DNA from 3 places in the Paenibacillus sp. FSL H3-0469 genome. Region 1 is predicted to be linked to each of the others. Evidence: predicted binding sites of a transcription regulator. Region 1 holds the regulator's gene; each other region holds the start of a gene.
What was found. The regulator LexA, encoded in region 1, represses DNA repair genes until DNA is damaged. The targets are predictions, from matches to a motif close to CGAACATATGTTCG.
Positions count from the first base shown of each region.

Region 2: the regulator LexA is predicted to act here: its motif matches at 2,487-2,500, upstream of NSS83_RS10625 (ImmA/IrrE family metallo-endopeptidase).
Region 3: the regulator LexA is predicted to act here: its motif matches at 2,288-2,301, upstream of NSS83_RS20940 (putative DNA modification/repair radical SAM protein).

Region 1 is NZ_CP150302.1:1,110,665-1,116,130, reverse strand. Features, by position in the region: gene NSS83_RS04790 (hypothetical protein) at 12-371, shown strand; gene NSS83_RS04785 (hypothetical protein) at 465-686, shown strand; gene NSS83_RS04780 (hypothetical protein) at 797-1,015, shown strand; gene NSS83_RS04775 (L,D-transpeptidase) at 1,095-1,433, opposite strand; gene lexA (transcriptional repressor LexA) at 1,622-2,248, opposite strand; gene NSS83_RS04765 (LysM peptidoglycan-binding domain-containing protein) at 2,446-2,862, shown strand; gene NSS83_RS04760 (DUF896 domain-containing protein) at 2,972-3,181, shown strand; gene NSS83_RS04755 (hypothetical protein) at 3,229-3,756, shown strand; gene NSS83_RS04750 (HAD-IA family hydrolase) at 3,792-4,577, shown strand; gene NSS83_RS04745 (FixH family protein) at 5,023-5,451, shown strand.
Region 2 is NZ_CP150302.1:2,447,693-2,453,158, forward strand. Features, by position in the region: gene NSS83_RS10600 (glycosyl hydrolase) at 1-950, opposite strand, end outside; gene NSS83_RS10605 (NucA/NucB deoxyribonuclease domain-containing protein) at 1,113-1,553, shown strand; gene NSS83_RS10610 (hypothetical protein) at 1,641-1,829, shown strand; gene NSS83_RS10615 (hypothetical protein) at 1,877-2,032, opposite strand; gene NSS83_RS10620 (YjfB family protein) at 2,201-2,377, shown strand; gene NSS83_RS10625 (ImmA/IrrE family metallo-endopeptidase) at 2,521-3,063, shown strand; gene NSS83_RS10630 (hypothetical protein) at 3,133-3,297, shown strand; gene NSS83_RS10635 (undecaprenyl-diphosphate phosphatase) at 3,335-4,138, opposite strand; gene NSS83_RS10640 (DUF6199 family natural product biosynthesis protein) at 4,354-4,557, shown strand; gene NSS83_RS10645 (hypothetical protein) at 4,852-5,211, shown strand.
Region 3 is NZ_CP150302.1:4,732,750-4,738,215, reverse strand. Features, by position in the region: gene NSS83_RS20950 (glycoside hydrolase family 3 C-terminal domain-containing protein) at 1-1,648, opposite strand, end outside; gene NSS83_RS20945 (hypothetical protein) at 1,960-2,151, opposite strand; gene NSS83_RS20940 (putative DNA modification/repair radical SAM protein) at 2,346-3,656, shown strand; gene NSS83_RS20935 (TIGR03915 family putative DNA repair protein) at 3,656-4,528, shown strand; gene NSS83_RS20930 (phosphoketolase family protein) at 4,595-5,466, opposite strand, start outside.

The DNA.
Region 1 (5,466 bases):
GGGGGAAAAGAATGAATTCGCGTTATGATACGCCAAGTCCTGCACGCAGAGTCCGCAGGAGATCGGGCGGTAAGTCGTTACTGGTCCTTATTCTTGTTCTGGTTGTGATGGCTGTTACGAATCCGGGGAAGGAAGCATTCAGTGAGTATTCTGTAAAGAATCTGGAGAATACGCTTGATCAGGAAATAGGAGACGGAATTAGTAAGCTGGTGGCCCAGCCTGTAATTGAGTCTTTGACCAAGAGGGATAACTACATTTTGTTCTCAGTATTCAGTGTACCGGACCTTAAGAATACCAAATTTTTTACCGGGGATGGCGGGGCTACTAAGAAGTATATCGGATTGTTCAAAATCCTTTTTATCAAGCTGTAAATATGGTTTACATATTGTTCCATAACCCGGTATAATTGAATAGATTGTTGGGCTAAATCTATTATCATGGTTGTGGAACAAGGAGGAACGAAGTTGAATACGGCTTATAAAGTACTGTCCAGTGATGCTGATCTATTCGCTGCCGCACTGGCACAGGTACAGGTCTACGTCGTTCAGCTGGTTGATGGCAAACCGCATGTGATTGCTGATTATGCCGGACCTGTACAGAAATGGACACCGGAGTACATAGTGCTGGCCGGAATGACTTATAGACGCGATGAATTTGAATTCCGGGTACGGTTGAACAAAAAGTAAGCAGATTACCTGTCCGCTGCTTGCAGCTCTAACATTACTGCCGAATCACACAAGCTTTGGAGCGATTCTTGGCATCTCTTATACTATCCAAGTGTAAAAGAGGTGTAAAGATGAGCCAAAGAGAACGTAACCGGATTCGCAGAGCCATTAATGTCCTGCTGACACAGCGGGCTGTCCTGCTGGAGAGACTGGAAGAAATCAATGAGAATCTGCGCAGAGTGCCTAGAGGTTCGCGGGCCAGAAGAGAGCTGCTGGCAGCCAGAGAATCGATCCGCGAGGCCATCCGTTTGAATACGGTGGCTATCCGTCTATTGAGAAGTGTGCTGTAGTCTGTATCCGCTCTAATTCATAGGAGTCACAGGAACCCTTGGGCCGCAATCTGGCGTCTCAAGGGTTTTTGTGACGTTCCTATTCCCGGATGGTGACAAGGATACCTATGGGAACAAGGGCGGCCAGGGCGAGTACATCTGCGTTATACATACGAATACAGCCGTGAGAGACCATGTGGCCGATGGAGGATGGGTCATTGGTTCCGTGGATGCCGTAATGCGGCTTGGACAGTCCCATCCAGAAGGCACCGAACGGGCCACCCGGATTGGGCTGCTTGTTAATGATGGTGTATTCGCCTACAGGGGAGACGGTTAACATTTTGCCGATGCCGACAGGGAAGCCTCTGGTGACAACGTCATTATCCAGCAGGTACAGCATGCGCTGTGACAGATCGACGATAATTCGATAATTGGGCATACAGATCAGCACTCCTTTATAACAGGATATGTGCGGAGCGGTACAGCGGTTCACAGAAAAAGTGGCCAAAAAGGAGAATGCAAACATTTGTTCGCGCTCTGCTTTTTGGCCACTTTACGAAATGAAATGAACAGAAAACAGGCTGCTTCGCATGGTGCGGAGCAGCCTGTTCTTAAGCGGGGAGTAGATTAGTGGATATCGCGGAATAATCCGATGACCCGGCCCAAAATCGTAACGCGGTTAAGGCGGAGAGGCTCGTACGCCGGATTCTCCGGCTGCAGCCTGATATGATCCCGTTCCTTGTAGAAGGTCTTGACCGTTGCTTCATCTTCTTCGGTCATCGCTACAACAATATCGCCATTGTCGGCAGTTTGCTGCTGGCGTACGATGACATAATCCCCATTCATAATTCCGGCATCCACCATACTGTCACCAAGGACAGAAAGCATAAATACCTTGTTATCGCCTACATAATGAGCAGGCAACGGGAAGTAATCCTCAATATTCTCTGTTGCAGTAATAGGAACACCAGCTGTAACCTTACCCACTACCGGGATGCGGGTAACGGTCTGGACGAATTGATGCACATTCTCTGAATCTTCCTGGCCGAGCAATTCAATCGCACGCGGCTTCGTAGGGTCACGGCGGATCAGGCCCTTCTTCTCAAGCCGGTCCAAGTGACCATGCACAGTAGAACTGGAGGCCAGGCCGACAGCCTCGCCAATCTCGCGGACAGACGGAGGATAACCCTTGCTGCGGACTTCATTACGTATAAATTCCAGGATCGCCAGCTGACGACTAGAAATCTTTGACATCGGTATCAACCCCATATACTATGTTTGGGAAAATTATAACATAGAACTTCCGTTCGTACAAACATAAGTTCTAAAATGAGGAAAAAACGAGAACGGAAATAAAGAGAACAAACGTTCCGAAAAAACTCTTGTTCGAAACACATGTTCGTGTTATATTATTTTCGAAAGCAAGAACATGTGTTTGGAGGATGATGATCATGTTAAAGTATAGTACCTACAACAGCATCTACAATAATGAGGATATCAAGGTGTCTGCTCCCGGTAATCCAACTGCTCATAGTAATGTAACCAAGGTCAAGGATGCGATTCTTCATAGTCTCACTGTGCTATCATCACTATTCCGTCAGGTCAGCCTGATGAAGATGGTCCTGGTGCTGATGCTTGTCATTTCTGGATTCACTGTAGTGGGCAATGTTTTTGCCGGTTCGGTCTCTTCACTGAAGCCCGATAAGCGGATCGTAGTCGAACGCGGAGATACCTTATGGAGCATTGCGTTAAGTAACAAGCCTGAGGACATGAGGACAGCCGTATATATAGAAGGAATAATGAAGACGAATCATTTGGAGAACAGCGTCATTAAGGCCGGAGATATTCTGACTTTACCTTTATATTGAAGGATTGTGTCAGACTAATGATCGACTCGGAGAGCTTTCAGGGGGTAGACCTTGACAAGCTCTTTTTCTCATGGCAAAGTTAAAATGAATTTAGAGGGAGGGAAACGTATTGAATATTGACGAATTGGTCGCACGCATCAATGAATTGGCACGCAAAGCTAAGAACGGCGGCCTGAATGAAGAGGAACTGGCTGAACGTGCCAAGCTCCGCGAGATTTACCTGGGGAATATCCGCACTAACTTTCGGGCCCAGCTTGATACTATCGAAATTGTGGACAATCCGGAGCATGAAGAGGGCAATAACGGACTTAAGCATTAGCCTGTTGCCTTTTCATAGATAATACAGGATGACTAGGGGGAACTTACATGGCCCGTTCTTGGGAAAGAATGGTTCAACGCAACACGAAGCAAATTAACCAGCAAAGAAAGAAGCAGGGGAAGGACTCTATTTACACTTCCAGCACTAAGACTGCCGCGAAAAGCATCGATATTTTCAAAGGCCGCAATATTGTATTCCCCGTAGTACTGATGCTGCTTGGCATCATGTTCTGGGTGGTCGGCTCGATTGACGAAGCTAAAGGAAGCGGTATTCTGGCCAACTGGCTGGGTGTAGTGCTGTACTTCCTGCTCGCTGCGCTGCTGTTCTTCCGCCGTCCGTTCCTTAAGGTTGAGCGTGCGCGTATCTCTACTATTAAATACAACCGCGAACGTTTCCTGGCTGCGGCGGATATTGAGAAGATCACTTTATCGCGCAGTGTAGTTACCATTAAGTATAAGGGTAAGCGCAAGCAGTGGATTTTCTCCAAGCTGATTAACCGTTATGACACCGCTGCGATGGGGGAACGTCTGGAGCAGTTCGCCAAGAACAACAATATTGAACTAGTGCACGAATAGGAAGACAGACCAGCATATAGGGAGTGGGAGAACTAATGCCGATTACCGCCGTACTATTTGACCTTGACGATACTCTGCTGTGGGATGACCGCAGCGTGGAAGAAGCCTTCCGCTATGCTAGTGAGGCGGCTGGAGATTCCGTTGATCCGCAGGAGCTGGAAGCTGCTGTACGCAGAGAAGCCCGTGCCCTCTATGAATCCTATGAGACATATCCGTTCACCAAGCTAATCGGTATTAACCCATTTGAAGCGCTATGGGCGAATTTCACTGCCGGTGAACAGCCGGAGTTCCGTCAACTGGAACAGCTTGCCCCTGTCTACCGTAAGGAATCCTGGCGCCGCGGCCTCGCCGCACTCGGGGTAGAGGATGAAGCGCTGGCTGCACAGTTGGCTGACAAGTTCGCCGCTGAGCGCCGCAGCCGTCCTTATATCTATGAAGAGACGCTTCAGGTGCTGAACGAGTTGCGCGGTAAGGTCAAGCTGCTGCTGCTGACAAACGGTTGTCCGGCACTTCAGCAGGAGAAGCTGGACGGTGTGCCGGAGCTTACTCCGTATTTTGACCATGTTGTGATTTCGGGAAGCTTCGGCAAAGGCAAGCCGGACAAGGGAATCTTCGAGCATGCGCTCGGACTGCTGGATATTGCTCCAGAGCAAGGGATCATGGTGGGCGATAAGCTTACGACAGATATTCTTGGCGGATTGTCTGCCGGACTGACCACAGTCTGGATCAACCGGAATGCGAAAGCATCGGACCCGGAGATTACGCCGGATTACCAGATCAGCCATCTCTCCGAGCTACTGCCGCTTGTAGACTCCCTATAATTGAATTCTATGAAGCCAGTATCCTATTTAGTGGGTATTGGCTTTTTTATGTAACTGCTATATTGTTTGAACTTGAAAATATACTGTAAAGGGAAAAGTGGCGGAGGAGAATTTTGGAACTGTAGGAGCGTTAGCGTCCGCCTTTGTTACCGGATTTCAACCGCTAGCAGCGGTTTAATTCAAGAAATCTGGGAACAACAGCGGCCGGAGGGCCAAACATTCTTTGGAGTCACGGCAATCCCAATACAAACACTTTGAATCAAAGATATGACTATTCTCATGTTCATGAGTGAATCATGCAGCTTTTTTAAGGCAAATTGAATAAAATGTGTATAATAAGGAGAGCAGCGATCTGACTTTCATTGTAATATAGATTTGATATGTTTCATGCTTGATATGTTTCATGAATGAAGAAGAATCTACCTATGAACCGGGAGGACTTCAGATGATGAAGCCAAGGATGCGCAGGGGACTTATATGTATTGTGATGGGGATGACACTAGCCGGATGCTCGGGGAATAAGGACGATGAGATGCAGATGCAGATGCAGGCGGCGGCCAATTCCTCCATGTCACCGATTAAGGTGGAGCTGAGCTGGACTCCGGAGGAAGTAACCGCAGGAACGGCAATTAGCTTCAAGGCTGTGGTGACACAGGACGGTGAACCGGTAGATGATGCTAGAGAAGTTATGTTTGAGGTAAATGAGTCCACAGATAAGACTAAAAAGATTGAAATCAAGGGTGAAAGTGCCGGAGAAGGGGCTTATGTCGGGGAACATACCTTTGAAGAGGCGGGCGAATTCAGCGTCACTTCACATGTGACTGCCCGGACACAGCATTCCATGCCAAGCAAGAATCTTGTGGTAGCGCCGTAATAGGAATGAAATCAA
Region 2 (5,466 bases), 1.3 Mb from region 1:
TCCTTATTGCGCTCGTACAGCATCTTGCCCCAGGTCATCTGGAAGCTCCATTTGTTCTGCGTGCCTGCCAGCACAGCTGGCGGTGGAAGCTCCCCGTTCTCACCGATGGCGATCAGCTTGCCGCGCCCCAGGTCCCAGAGCGTATCATGATGGATTGCCTTGTAATCCCCCTCGAAAATATCCGCCGCCAGCACATCCACTCTGCCGCTGCCCGGATAATACTTCGCCGGCTCCTCACTATTCTTGTTCTTGGCATTCGGACTCCACACCCACAGCAGATTGTGCAGCTGATGATAGACGGTATACCGCTCGAACATGATCTCCCAGAGGGTCACGAAGGAGGATTTCTGCCCCCACCAGAACCAGCCGCCGTTCATCTCATGGTATGGTCTCCAGAGGACGGGGACACCGGCATCATTCAGTTTTTTCAGGAAAACAGCTACCTTATCCAGCTCGGCAATCATCGCCGTATACTCGGGTGTTCCCGGTGTGATGTACTTGCTGAAATTAGCTTCGCTGAGGCTCATGGAGACATTCGTCCAGGCTGGTGCCGTACCCGGCATGTTGGCATGATAGGTCATCGCTACGATGCCCCCGGCCTTGTGCCAGCGGATCGCACTGTCCGTTACGCCCTGACGCTGACTGCTGATGAGCTTCTCCGTCTGGCCGCTAATTGGCCCCATCTCATAGCCGTGCAGTCCGGCATAGGTACCCGCCGTATTCTTCAGCTTGTTGTTGATATCATCCGGACTCTCCAGGTAATCATGCTGGCCGCTGATCATTCCCTGGCCCTGCAGCCAGTACAGCGTCTCCAGCAGCTTCCGTGCGGGCGCCCCCAGCTCCGCGTCAGCGGGAGACATCTGTATTTTGCGAAAAGCCGCTTGCCACTGCACATCACCAATCAGCCGCGAGGCCGAATCCAGCAGGTCCCTGAGGTTGCGCTGTTCCACATTTTCCACCATCCTTTTCCTTGTGTTTGTACATATTATGACGAATTATGGAACTTCAGCACGGCTGCTGCACAGAATTCGGGCTGTCCCAATCGGTTATTCTTACGCTATACTATTCAGGGCACAGGCATTATACCCATACCCACATCCAAAGGAGCAGATATGAAAGCCAAAAAATCCATCATCAGTCTCATCATTATCGCCCTGCTCAGTCTGTCCGCCTACCTGCTGGAAGAAAACGGGCAATGGCTGCCGCAGACACCTTCCGGTCATTCTTCGGAGGTCGTGAAGCTGAAGTTCCCGGCAGACCGCTACCCGGAGACCGCGAGGCACATCCAGAAGGCCATCCGTAAGGGAGAATCAGCCATCTGCACGATCAACCGCAAGGATGCGGAGGAGAACCGCAAGGCGTCGCTGAAGGGAGTTCCCACGAAGAAAGGCTATGACCGGGACGAATGGCCGATGGCCATGTGTGAGGAAGGCGGAGCCGGGGCCCATATTGAGTACATAACCCCCAGTGATAACCGCGGAGCGGGAAGCTGGGTCGGCAATCAGCTGGAGACGTTCGCAGACGGTACGCGCGTAGAGTTTATTTTCAAGTAAGCCGGCATTGTGGGGGATGTTATTCAATTTCACTGCGATAAAGCGTAGAATGAAATGGGATAATATAACTTTGATGGAGAGCCGCATGTGTTCTATATCTGTTATCGGGGCAAACGGCTGTACGGCCCTATGTCCGAAGCTGAAGCCTTACAGGAATGGTTCGCGCTTGCAGGAACAATTAAGGAGCTCTATATCATTGAAACGGATGCAGCTACAGGCAGAATCAAACGCCAGATCGGGCCAACAGTCCGTAAAAATAACAGGAAAAAGAAATAGCCCTATCCGGCACAGGCCGGACAGGGCTACACTGGCTATAGGCTGTTCTAGAACAAGCAGGCTTTTGTGATGATAACCAGCAGGATGAACAGAACCAGAATTGCACCTGTCGAAGTCCAAGGGCTTACTACCGGAACGATTGGAGGTCCCTGATTCACTCCACCTACGTTATTTCCACAACCGCAACCATACTCTGCTCCCATGATTAATTCCTCCTCTTGAATATTGAATACAGCACAGAATATGTGGAATTCCGCTCCCTTGCATGGGCCAATTGGCAAAGAAATACCATTCACCTAACGGACAGGCGTCCAGTGGTCGATATAGAGTATGAAGCAATAGCTTCACAACATATGGAGGAGGAATGCCGGATGGATATTGCTGCATTATCCGTAGTGATGAGCCAGTCATCCTTACAGCAGGCCGCAGGGCTGCAGGTGATGAGCCTTGCCAAGGAGCAGGCGCAGAGCGGTGCCCAGGATATGATTCAGATGCTGAGTCAGGCCACGCACCCCACCTTGGGAAAAACACTTGATATTCGGGCGTAATTCCTTTATGCTTACATACACAGGAACACCAGTTCCATATTTCAGCCGGTGAAGAGTGCGCGCTGAACTGCTGCTTAGCCCTTACGGGCTTTTCTTTTGGCCAATAATACGAACATACGATCTTATATATGGGGTGATTGATTATGCAAGGCTATTATCAGATGACCGCATTGGAGAAATGGACAGAGGATCTATACCAGCGTATTGGTGTCCGCAAGCCGTCCGACATCTCCATTGATTACATAGCGAAGCGGCTTAATATCTGGGTGCACTATCTGGATGTCCGCAGTAAGGCGATTGAGGCTACAGCCGGAATGTACAGCATGTTCATCGACAACCGGCTCCCTCCCGAGCTGCAGCGGCTGGAATTCCTCCATGAGCTGTGTCATCTGCTGCGGCATGCCGGTAAGTCTACACTTATGCCCGGAGAGTTCACTCAGGCGCAGAGAGATGAATCCGACCGGTTCATCCTGTATGCCTCCATGCCCTATACCATGATCTCCGAGAAGACGCTGCCCGAACTTCGTGAGGATGCCGTTGCCGAGCTGGCTGTAGCATTCCAGGTGCCAATCCCCCTCGCGCTCCAGCGGATCGACCAGATCCAGAGACGGATTTTCCAGGGTCAATTAATGGCTGTTATGGAACGTAACGAAGACAGAAATATCATCCACAGACATATTCGCTAAGCGCTGCGGGGATAATACAGACTATAAATCAGAACACGAGATTCTACTGTAAAGGGGATCAAGATCAACGTGGAAGCCTTGAAAGTCATTCAATTATTGCTGACTCACCCTGAATACAGCGTGGATGCCGTTCATCCTGAAATTCCGGATTTTGTGGGTATCGAGACGATTGAAGTGGACCACGAGACCCAGACCTTCTCCATCCTGCTGCAGGAGCCTAAGGAATACGGCTGAGTGCTGAGCCTCCTGAGCGGATCACACCAGAGGCCCATTACAGGATGACAATTACATAGAACAGTCCTGCTAGCACGAAGCGGTACAGCGCGAACCACTCCAGGCGGAGCCGCTTGATCAGCTTGATGAACGTGACCACTGCAATCATGGCTACGAGGAAGGACGTCACGAACCCGATCAGCATCAGGGTCAGTGAATCTGAATTCAGCAGATCCCGGCTGTCATAGAGGTCCAGAAGGCTGGCTCCGAACATTACCGGTACTGAGATCAGGAAGGTGAAGTCCGCAGCGGCTTTCTGGCTGGTTCCCAGCAGGAGGCCCCCTGAGATCGTCGAGCCGGATCTGGAGAACCCGGGCCATAGCGCTAAGCACTGGAACAGCCCGATGCCAAAGGCTTGCGTATAGTTAAGACCGTCCACCGTCTCTGACGTAACGGTTCTCCTGCTGCGTGCAGCGAAGATCATCAACAGGCCACCGGCAATCAGACCAATCAGGACCGGCTTAGGGCCGAATAACTGGCTCTTGATCGTATCTTTGAAGAGCAGATACACCACCAGTGCCGGAACCATAGCCAGGATCATGTGGATGGCATTCAGTCCCTTGCTCTTGGAGAAATCCAGCTTCAGCATATTCATTCCGATGTTCACATACTTTTTCCAATACAGCATCAACACGGCCATTACCGCACCCAGCTGGATTACGATTTTGAAGGTAACCGCAGCCTCCCCCTCGAACTTCAGCAGATCCCCTGCCAGGATAAGGTGCCCGGTAGACGAGACCGGCAAGAATTCAGTCAACCCCTCAATAATCCCTAATAGTATTGCTTTGATAGCTTCAGTCACTGGTGAATAGCCCCTTTCGGAAGTAAATCAATATATTTCCAGTATAAGAGGCGCAGATAGAATTCCCCATCGAATGAGCTAACAATATGGGGGTTGATGTGACATAAGTGTCACGTGGGGCTGGAAGAATTCTGCGTTGTTAATTTGAAGCTGCATCCAGAAATATGCAACTTCATGCAATGGGCTTTCGTAAATGGAGAAAGGAGCTGGTAAAAATGGTTGTTATTTTCGCTGTTCTCTTCGTATTGATTGCAGTATTGAATATCTTCTTCCCGGCCATGGGCTGGCATATGCGTTACGGCTGGATGGTCAAAGGCGACTCCGGGCCCAGCGAGGCTTATCTTATGATGAGCAGAATCACCAGCGTGATCGTTCTTATTCTCTTTTTCTTGTTCTTTTTGCCTTCTATGTTTGGTTAATTCCCTAATAAGCATTAAAAATCAAATATTGAAATTTAGTCGAACACGCGGGCCACAAAATGGCCCGTTTTTCATTAGTAAAAACTTATATATAATTGCATTTTAATAATAATCCTTACAAAGTCCTAGGACATATTATTCAAATCCAATTAAAAATCAACAAACGACATTAACCTCCAATATATGACAAAAAATATCATTAAAAACCATACTTATTACTTATATACATATAAATCCATTTAATCTATTATTACTTATGTAACACACAAAATACTCATTTTGGAGGTTTGAAGTATGAAAAAGAAACTTTTGGTTGGCCTTTTAACCGTTACAGCTTGTTTCGCTTTAGGCTCCACCTCTTTTGCAGCAACTGCATCCATCCAGACTCCTGATCTTCCCGCAGTATCTACTCTAAACAAGGTTACTCCACAAGATGTGAGTGCCAAGGCTAGTTTTGAACAAATTATTGTTCACATGAATTCAGGATATTGGAAGTATCTCCCCGGATCACTTGAACTAATTTTTAATGATGGGGCTATTGTATTGTATGAAGATGGATGGGTTCAAGCTGTTCAATATGGAGCCTCAACTATATTTTCATATGATGAATTCGGAAACATAACTGCATATACTATTTTAGTAGATAGAAATTAAAACTAGCTCTTCTTTAAGGCAGAACGTACATAAGAAAAGGAGCCGCCGACGCTTCCCTATCGGCAACCCCTTTTCTTATTTTCTTTTAAAATCCTTATTCCAGTTTAAAGTTAATTTCTGAAGGCTAACGGGTCTGTGCCAACTTCTACCATTGGTCTCCCATTCCTTGACCGCTTGCAAATAAGGTTTGTAAAATCTCCAATCGCTTATATCCCACGAACAATAAATTTTTCGATAGAATTTACCATAAGGAAT
Region 3 (5,466 bases), 3.6 Mb from region 1:
ATGGGCCGTCCGCTGTAGCTGCAACCGGAATGCCGTAGCTGAACAGACTGTCGCTGACGCCCCCGAACGCAGACGCCGTACCCGGAGTTACCAGCGGGCTGCTCATTCCTTCGCCCCGGACAATCGCCGCCAGGTCTTGGTCGCTTAGCTGGGCAATGAAAGTGCTCATGCTGACTTTTCCGTCATGAACATCTCTCAGAGTATATCCCTGATTGCCGGTCTGCGGAAGCGTCTGCGGCAGATTGCGTTCAATCCGCTCCGCCAGATCCACCTTGCGTGTAGGTACCTCAGACGAGACAAGCTCATACGAACCGTCTGCCTTACGGGCACCCGGCTTCATCCGCATGAAGCTCTCAGTAGGCGCCATTGCTTCTTCCAGCTGTTCCACGACCTTAAGCTCTTCCAGCACATAACCTTCTTGTCCGTCCAGAAGCACTGCTGACACCGCTTTGACACTGGTGCCTGCATAGAAACGGTAGGTACCGGCTTCGAGCACATAAGCGGAAGCATGCCCGGTCACTCCGGCGTCATCATAGGAAGCCATGGAATGGAGCGGGAAGCTCACGGTAAGGCGCTGAGACTCACCAGGCTCCAGCAGCTTGGTCTTAGCGAAGGCTGCCAGCGCTTTGGCCGGTTGGCCCAGCTGTCCCTGCGGCGCTTCGTAATACACCTGCACGACTTCTTTACCAGCATATACGGCTCCCGTATTCGTTACAGTGACGCCGACTTCGATCTGCGGCTCACCCGCCTGGTTTACCAGCTTCGCTTCCCCCGGCTCCAGCTTAAAGGTCGTGTACGAGATCCCGTAGCCGAATTCATACTGAACCTTATCAGGGCAGAAGGTCTCGAAATAACGGTAGCCTACATAGATATCTTCCTCGTACAGGTTCTTGAATTCATTGCCGTAGTTGCGGGTCGACGGATAATCGTCAATGGAATAGGCAATGGTATCCGTCAGCTTGCCGCTTGGCGTAACCTCTCCGGCCAGAACATCAGCAATCGCGTGACCGCCCTCCATGCCGCCATGCCAGGAATAGATCACAGCAGAGATAGGATTCACATAAGCAGCGTCATTTACCCAGCTCATATCCATGATATTGGACACATTGAGTACCACAACTGTCTGTTCAAAATAAGCCGTAACCGAGACCAGCATCGCCTTCTCATCTTCCGTCAGCCGGTAGCTGCCTGCGGTGTCGGCATTATCCTGATCCTCGCCCGCCGTACGTCCAATCACCACAACCGCTTTGGCTGACTGGCTTCGTGCCTGCTTCACCAGCTCGTCCGTAAGCGGCATTTCCTTCTGGTTCCACGGCTCCGCAGCCCATACCTTGCCGCCGTCATCGAACGGGTTAAGCCCGATCCAGGCCTCGTAGGCTGCAGCCAGTTCTTCATTCACGCTAATGTTCTTCTTGCTGCGCAGTCCATCCAGCAGATTCGTCGTATATGCAACGTGAACGCTACCGCCCGATCCAGTACCGCTGCGGTAATAATTCACCTGTATTCTGCCAAAAACAGCAACGCTCTCACCGTTACCCAGCGGAAGCACCTGTCCCTCATTCTTCAGCAGTACCGCACCTTCTGCGGCTACCGTCCGGCTAAATTCTGCAAAACCCTCTAACGGCACTCCAATGTTCTGTGTACTCAATTGGTTTCCTCCTGTATGTTCATTTCCCATGCTGTGGGTTGATTCTATAAATAACGCCCTCCCGAAGGGAATGTACGTTACCTTGAATCTGTATGGTCCTTCATATAGCATATCCTTCTAAGAATATAAGCTTCAGCCATATTATTCAAGCACCGCTTGCCGGATCGCCGGGATTCGCACGTGTTTGTATAAACTTTTTTAGTAAAAAAGACACATCTAAAATAAAAAGACACCTGTGCGGGCGTCTCTTAAGCCTGTTCCTATGCAATCCGTACCGTATTGAATAGATACGTCCGGATCTTCTGTTTATTTTATCTGCGGCGGCGGCCCTTCATCATGCGGTTGTACATAATAAGAGCAGCGACGATCATACCCAGCATGGCTACACTGCCTGCCGATTCCTGCGACATACCGAACATCAGGCACACACTTGTCACTAGCTGTCTTGTCAGCAGGGCGACGGCTATCAGCATAATAGGCCGCCAGATGTTATATCCTCTCACTTCAGCAACACTCCTAACCTGATTTTCAATAACCGTATGATTCCTCATTCCGTGAACCATCAATTTCTATTATAGCACAAGAAGGAATGCGCATACATTTTGCAGGCGGCCGGAGTGGTGGTTTATACTTTTGACAAGAACGTATGTTCGGTATATAATGCTCACATATGAGGGGGATTGAGACCGTGGATGTAATGGAGAAACTAGAGATTCTGACCGCTTCAGCTAAATACGATGTGGCGTGCACTTCAAGCGGTTCCGACCGCAAAGGCCAGGCCGGGGCACTCGGCAACACCTCCGCAATGGGCATCTGTCACAGCTTCGCGGCGGATGGCCGCTGTATTTCGCTGCTGAAGGTACTTATGACCAACGGCTGTGTGTATGATTGTGCGTACTGCATCAACCGCAAGTCCAACCCCATCCGCCGGGCGGCCTTCACCCCCGAAGAGATCGCAGATATCACCATGCAATTCTACCGCCGTAATTATATAGAAGGATTATTTCTCAGCTCAGGCATTATGCGCAGTCCGGACTACACCACCGAGCAGTTAATTGCTGCACTTGAGCTGCTTCGCAATGTCTATCATTTCAACGGATATATCCATGTAAAAGCCATCCCTGGAGCAGACGAAGCCCTGCTGTCCAGACTTGGTCTGCTCGCCGACCGCATGAGCGTCAACATCGAGCTGCCCTCCCAGGAGAGCCTCGGACGGCTCGCTCCCGATAAGAGCAAGGTGTCCATCCTGAAGCCGATGGGGCTGATTAGCAGCCGGATCAAGGAGAACCGCTCCGATATCGTCCGGTATAATCATGCACCCCGCTTCGCTCCGGCTGGACAGAGCACCCAGATGATCGTGGGTGCAACGCCAGATACAGATTACCAGATCCTTAATCTGACGGAAGGCTTATACCGTAAATACTCGCTCAAGCGCGTCTTTTTCTCCGCCTACACCCCGGTTGTGGAGGATTCCCTCCTGCCCGCTCTAGACACCAAGCCGCCGTTGCTGCGGGAACACCGGCTCTATCAGGCCGATTGGCTCCTGCGCTTCTACGGCTTCAAGGCGAATGAATTATTGGATGAGGCCGTGCCGAACTTCAACCCGCTGCTGGACCCCAAATGCAGCTGGGCCGTTAACCACCGGGAGCAGTTCCCCGTTGAGATCAACCGCGCCCCGTACGAAATGCTGCTGCGTGTGCCCGGCATCGGCGTAAGAAGCGCACAGCGGATCGTAAAGGCCAGACGGGCCGGATCGCTCGATTTCCATGCGTTGAAGAAGCTGGGAGTGGTCCTGAAGCGTGCCCAGTTCTTCATCACCTGTAAGGATAAGCCGCTGGAGGGGCTGAAGGTAAGCGAACATACGCTGCTTCGCTCACTCATGTCCGGGGAACAGCTTGCTCTCCAGCAGCCGAAGGTGGAGCAGCTCACGCTGTTCGACGACTTTAACCTGTCGGCCCTTCCGGCAGCGGATGGTTGGAACCTGCTCAAGAAAGGAGCGAAGGCCTGATGTTCAAGCCGTCCGCACTGGCGTACACCTATGACGGAAGCTTCGAGGGTCTGCTGTGCTGTGTATTTGAGAGCTATGCCTGGAAGGAGATACCACTGGCAATTCATGCTGAGGGCGGGGAAATAGGCCTGCTGCTGGAAGCAAAATGGATCGAGACCGACAAGGACAAGGCCGCGCGGGTACTGAAATCCCTGCCGTTGCGGATCAGCCGCGAAGCTGAGGAACTGGTGCGTCTGGGCTTCTGGAGCTGCACCCCTGATAAGGAAATGCTGCTGCTGAATTTCCTGTATCTCGGCTTCAAGCATGGCCGTAAGGTGATGAATATGCTGGCCGATGACACCGTTAACACGCTGATGAAGGCTGTTCAGCAGCTCCGGCATGAGGCGCATCTGTATACGGGCTTCGTCCGCTTCTCCGTATACGGCCCGGTCATGGCCGCAGTCATTGAACCGCAGGGCTATGTGCTTCCTGTAATTCAGGAGCATTTCTGCGACCGGTTCCAGGGGGAGAGCTTCATGATCTACGATCAGACGCATGGAGCGGCGCTGATTCATGAGCCCGGGCGGGAGGCCATCGTGCCCTTAAGCGGGTGGACCCCGCCCGAGCCCGATGAGACGGAGGAAGCGTACCGCCGCTTATGGACCGGCTTTTACAATGCCATCGGCATCAAGGAGCGCTACAACGACCGGCTGCGTTCCTCACTAATGCCGAAGCGCTACTGGAAGCACATGGTGGAGATGAACGGCAGGGGCGGTGTGCCTGTACTTACTGCGGGGCAGAAGAAGAAGGCATTGCAGCCGGAGACCTCATCGATCCCGGACATCCAACTTCAATCATCAGACACAAAAAGCGCCCCGCAGCCATCAACATGACTAACCGGGGCGCTCCCTGATTGAAGCTTGCTATATTATTAATGAAATAACACTATCGTATGAAGCTTAGTTCAAAGCCTTCCATACCCAGTTCTCAACCTCTGGAAGGTCGATGCCTTCTTCGCGGATATATGCATGATGCTTTTGCACGATGGCATCCATCTCGTCAGCGATAGCCTGGTATTTGCTTGCTTCCGGCAGGCTGAGTACTGCTTCCTTCGTAAGATCGAAGCGGTCCATCTGGTTGAGTACGCGCATATCGAACGGTGTCGTGATGTCGCCATTCTCGCGGTAGCCATGCACATGCAGGTTGTGGTTGTGGCGGTCGAAGAACAGGTCTTTGATCAGGCCTTCATAGCCGTGGAAGGCGAAGATGACCGGTTTATCTTTTGTGAAAAATTGATCAAACTCCTCGTCAGACAAGCCGCGCGGATCAAGCTTCTGGCTTCTCAGCTTCAGCAGATCGACCACGTTGATGTAACGGATCTTCAGCTCAGGCAGCTTCTCATGCAGGATCGAAATGGCAGCCAAGGCTTCCATAGTTGGTTCTGTACCCGAAGAAGCAATGACGAGATCAGGCTCTCCGCCTTTGTCGGTGCTGGCCCAGTCAATGATCTTGAGGCCTTTAGTTACCAGCTCCTGAGCTTCGTCAGCCGAGAACCACTGCGGACGCGGATGCTTGGAGGATACGATCAGGTTGATCTTCTGACGGTCATTCAGGATCGTGTCGAATACGGCCAGCAGGCTGTTCGCATCAGACGGCAGATACTCACGGATGAATTCAGGCTTCTTGTCAGCCAGATGGCCGAGCAGACCCGGATCTTGGTGGGTATAGCCATTATGGTCCTGTTGGAACACGGTAGATGTAGCGATCACATTCAGGGAAGGAATATCTTCTCTCCAGGTCTGATCTGTCGCTTTACGCAGCCATTTGAAGT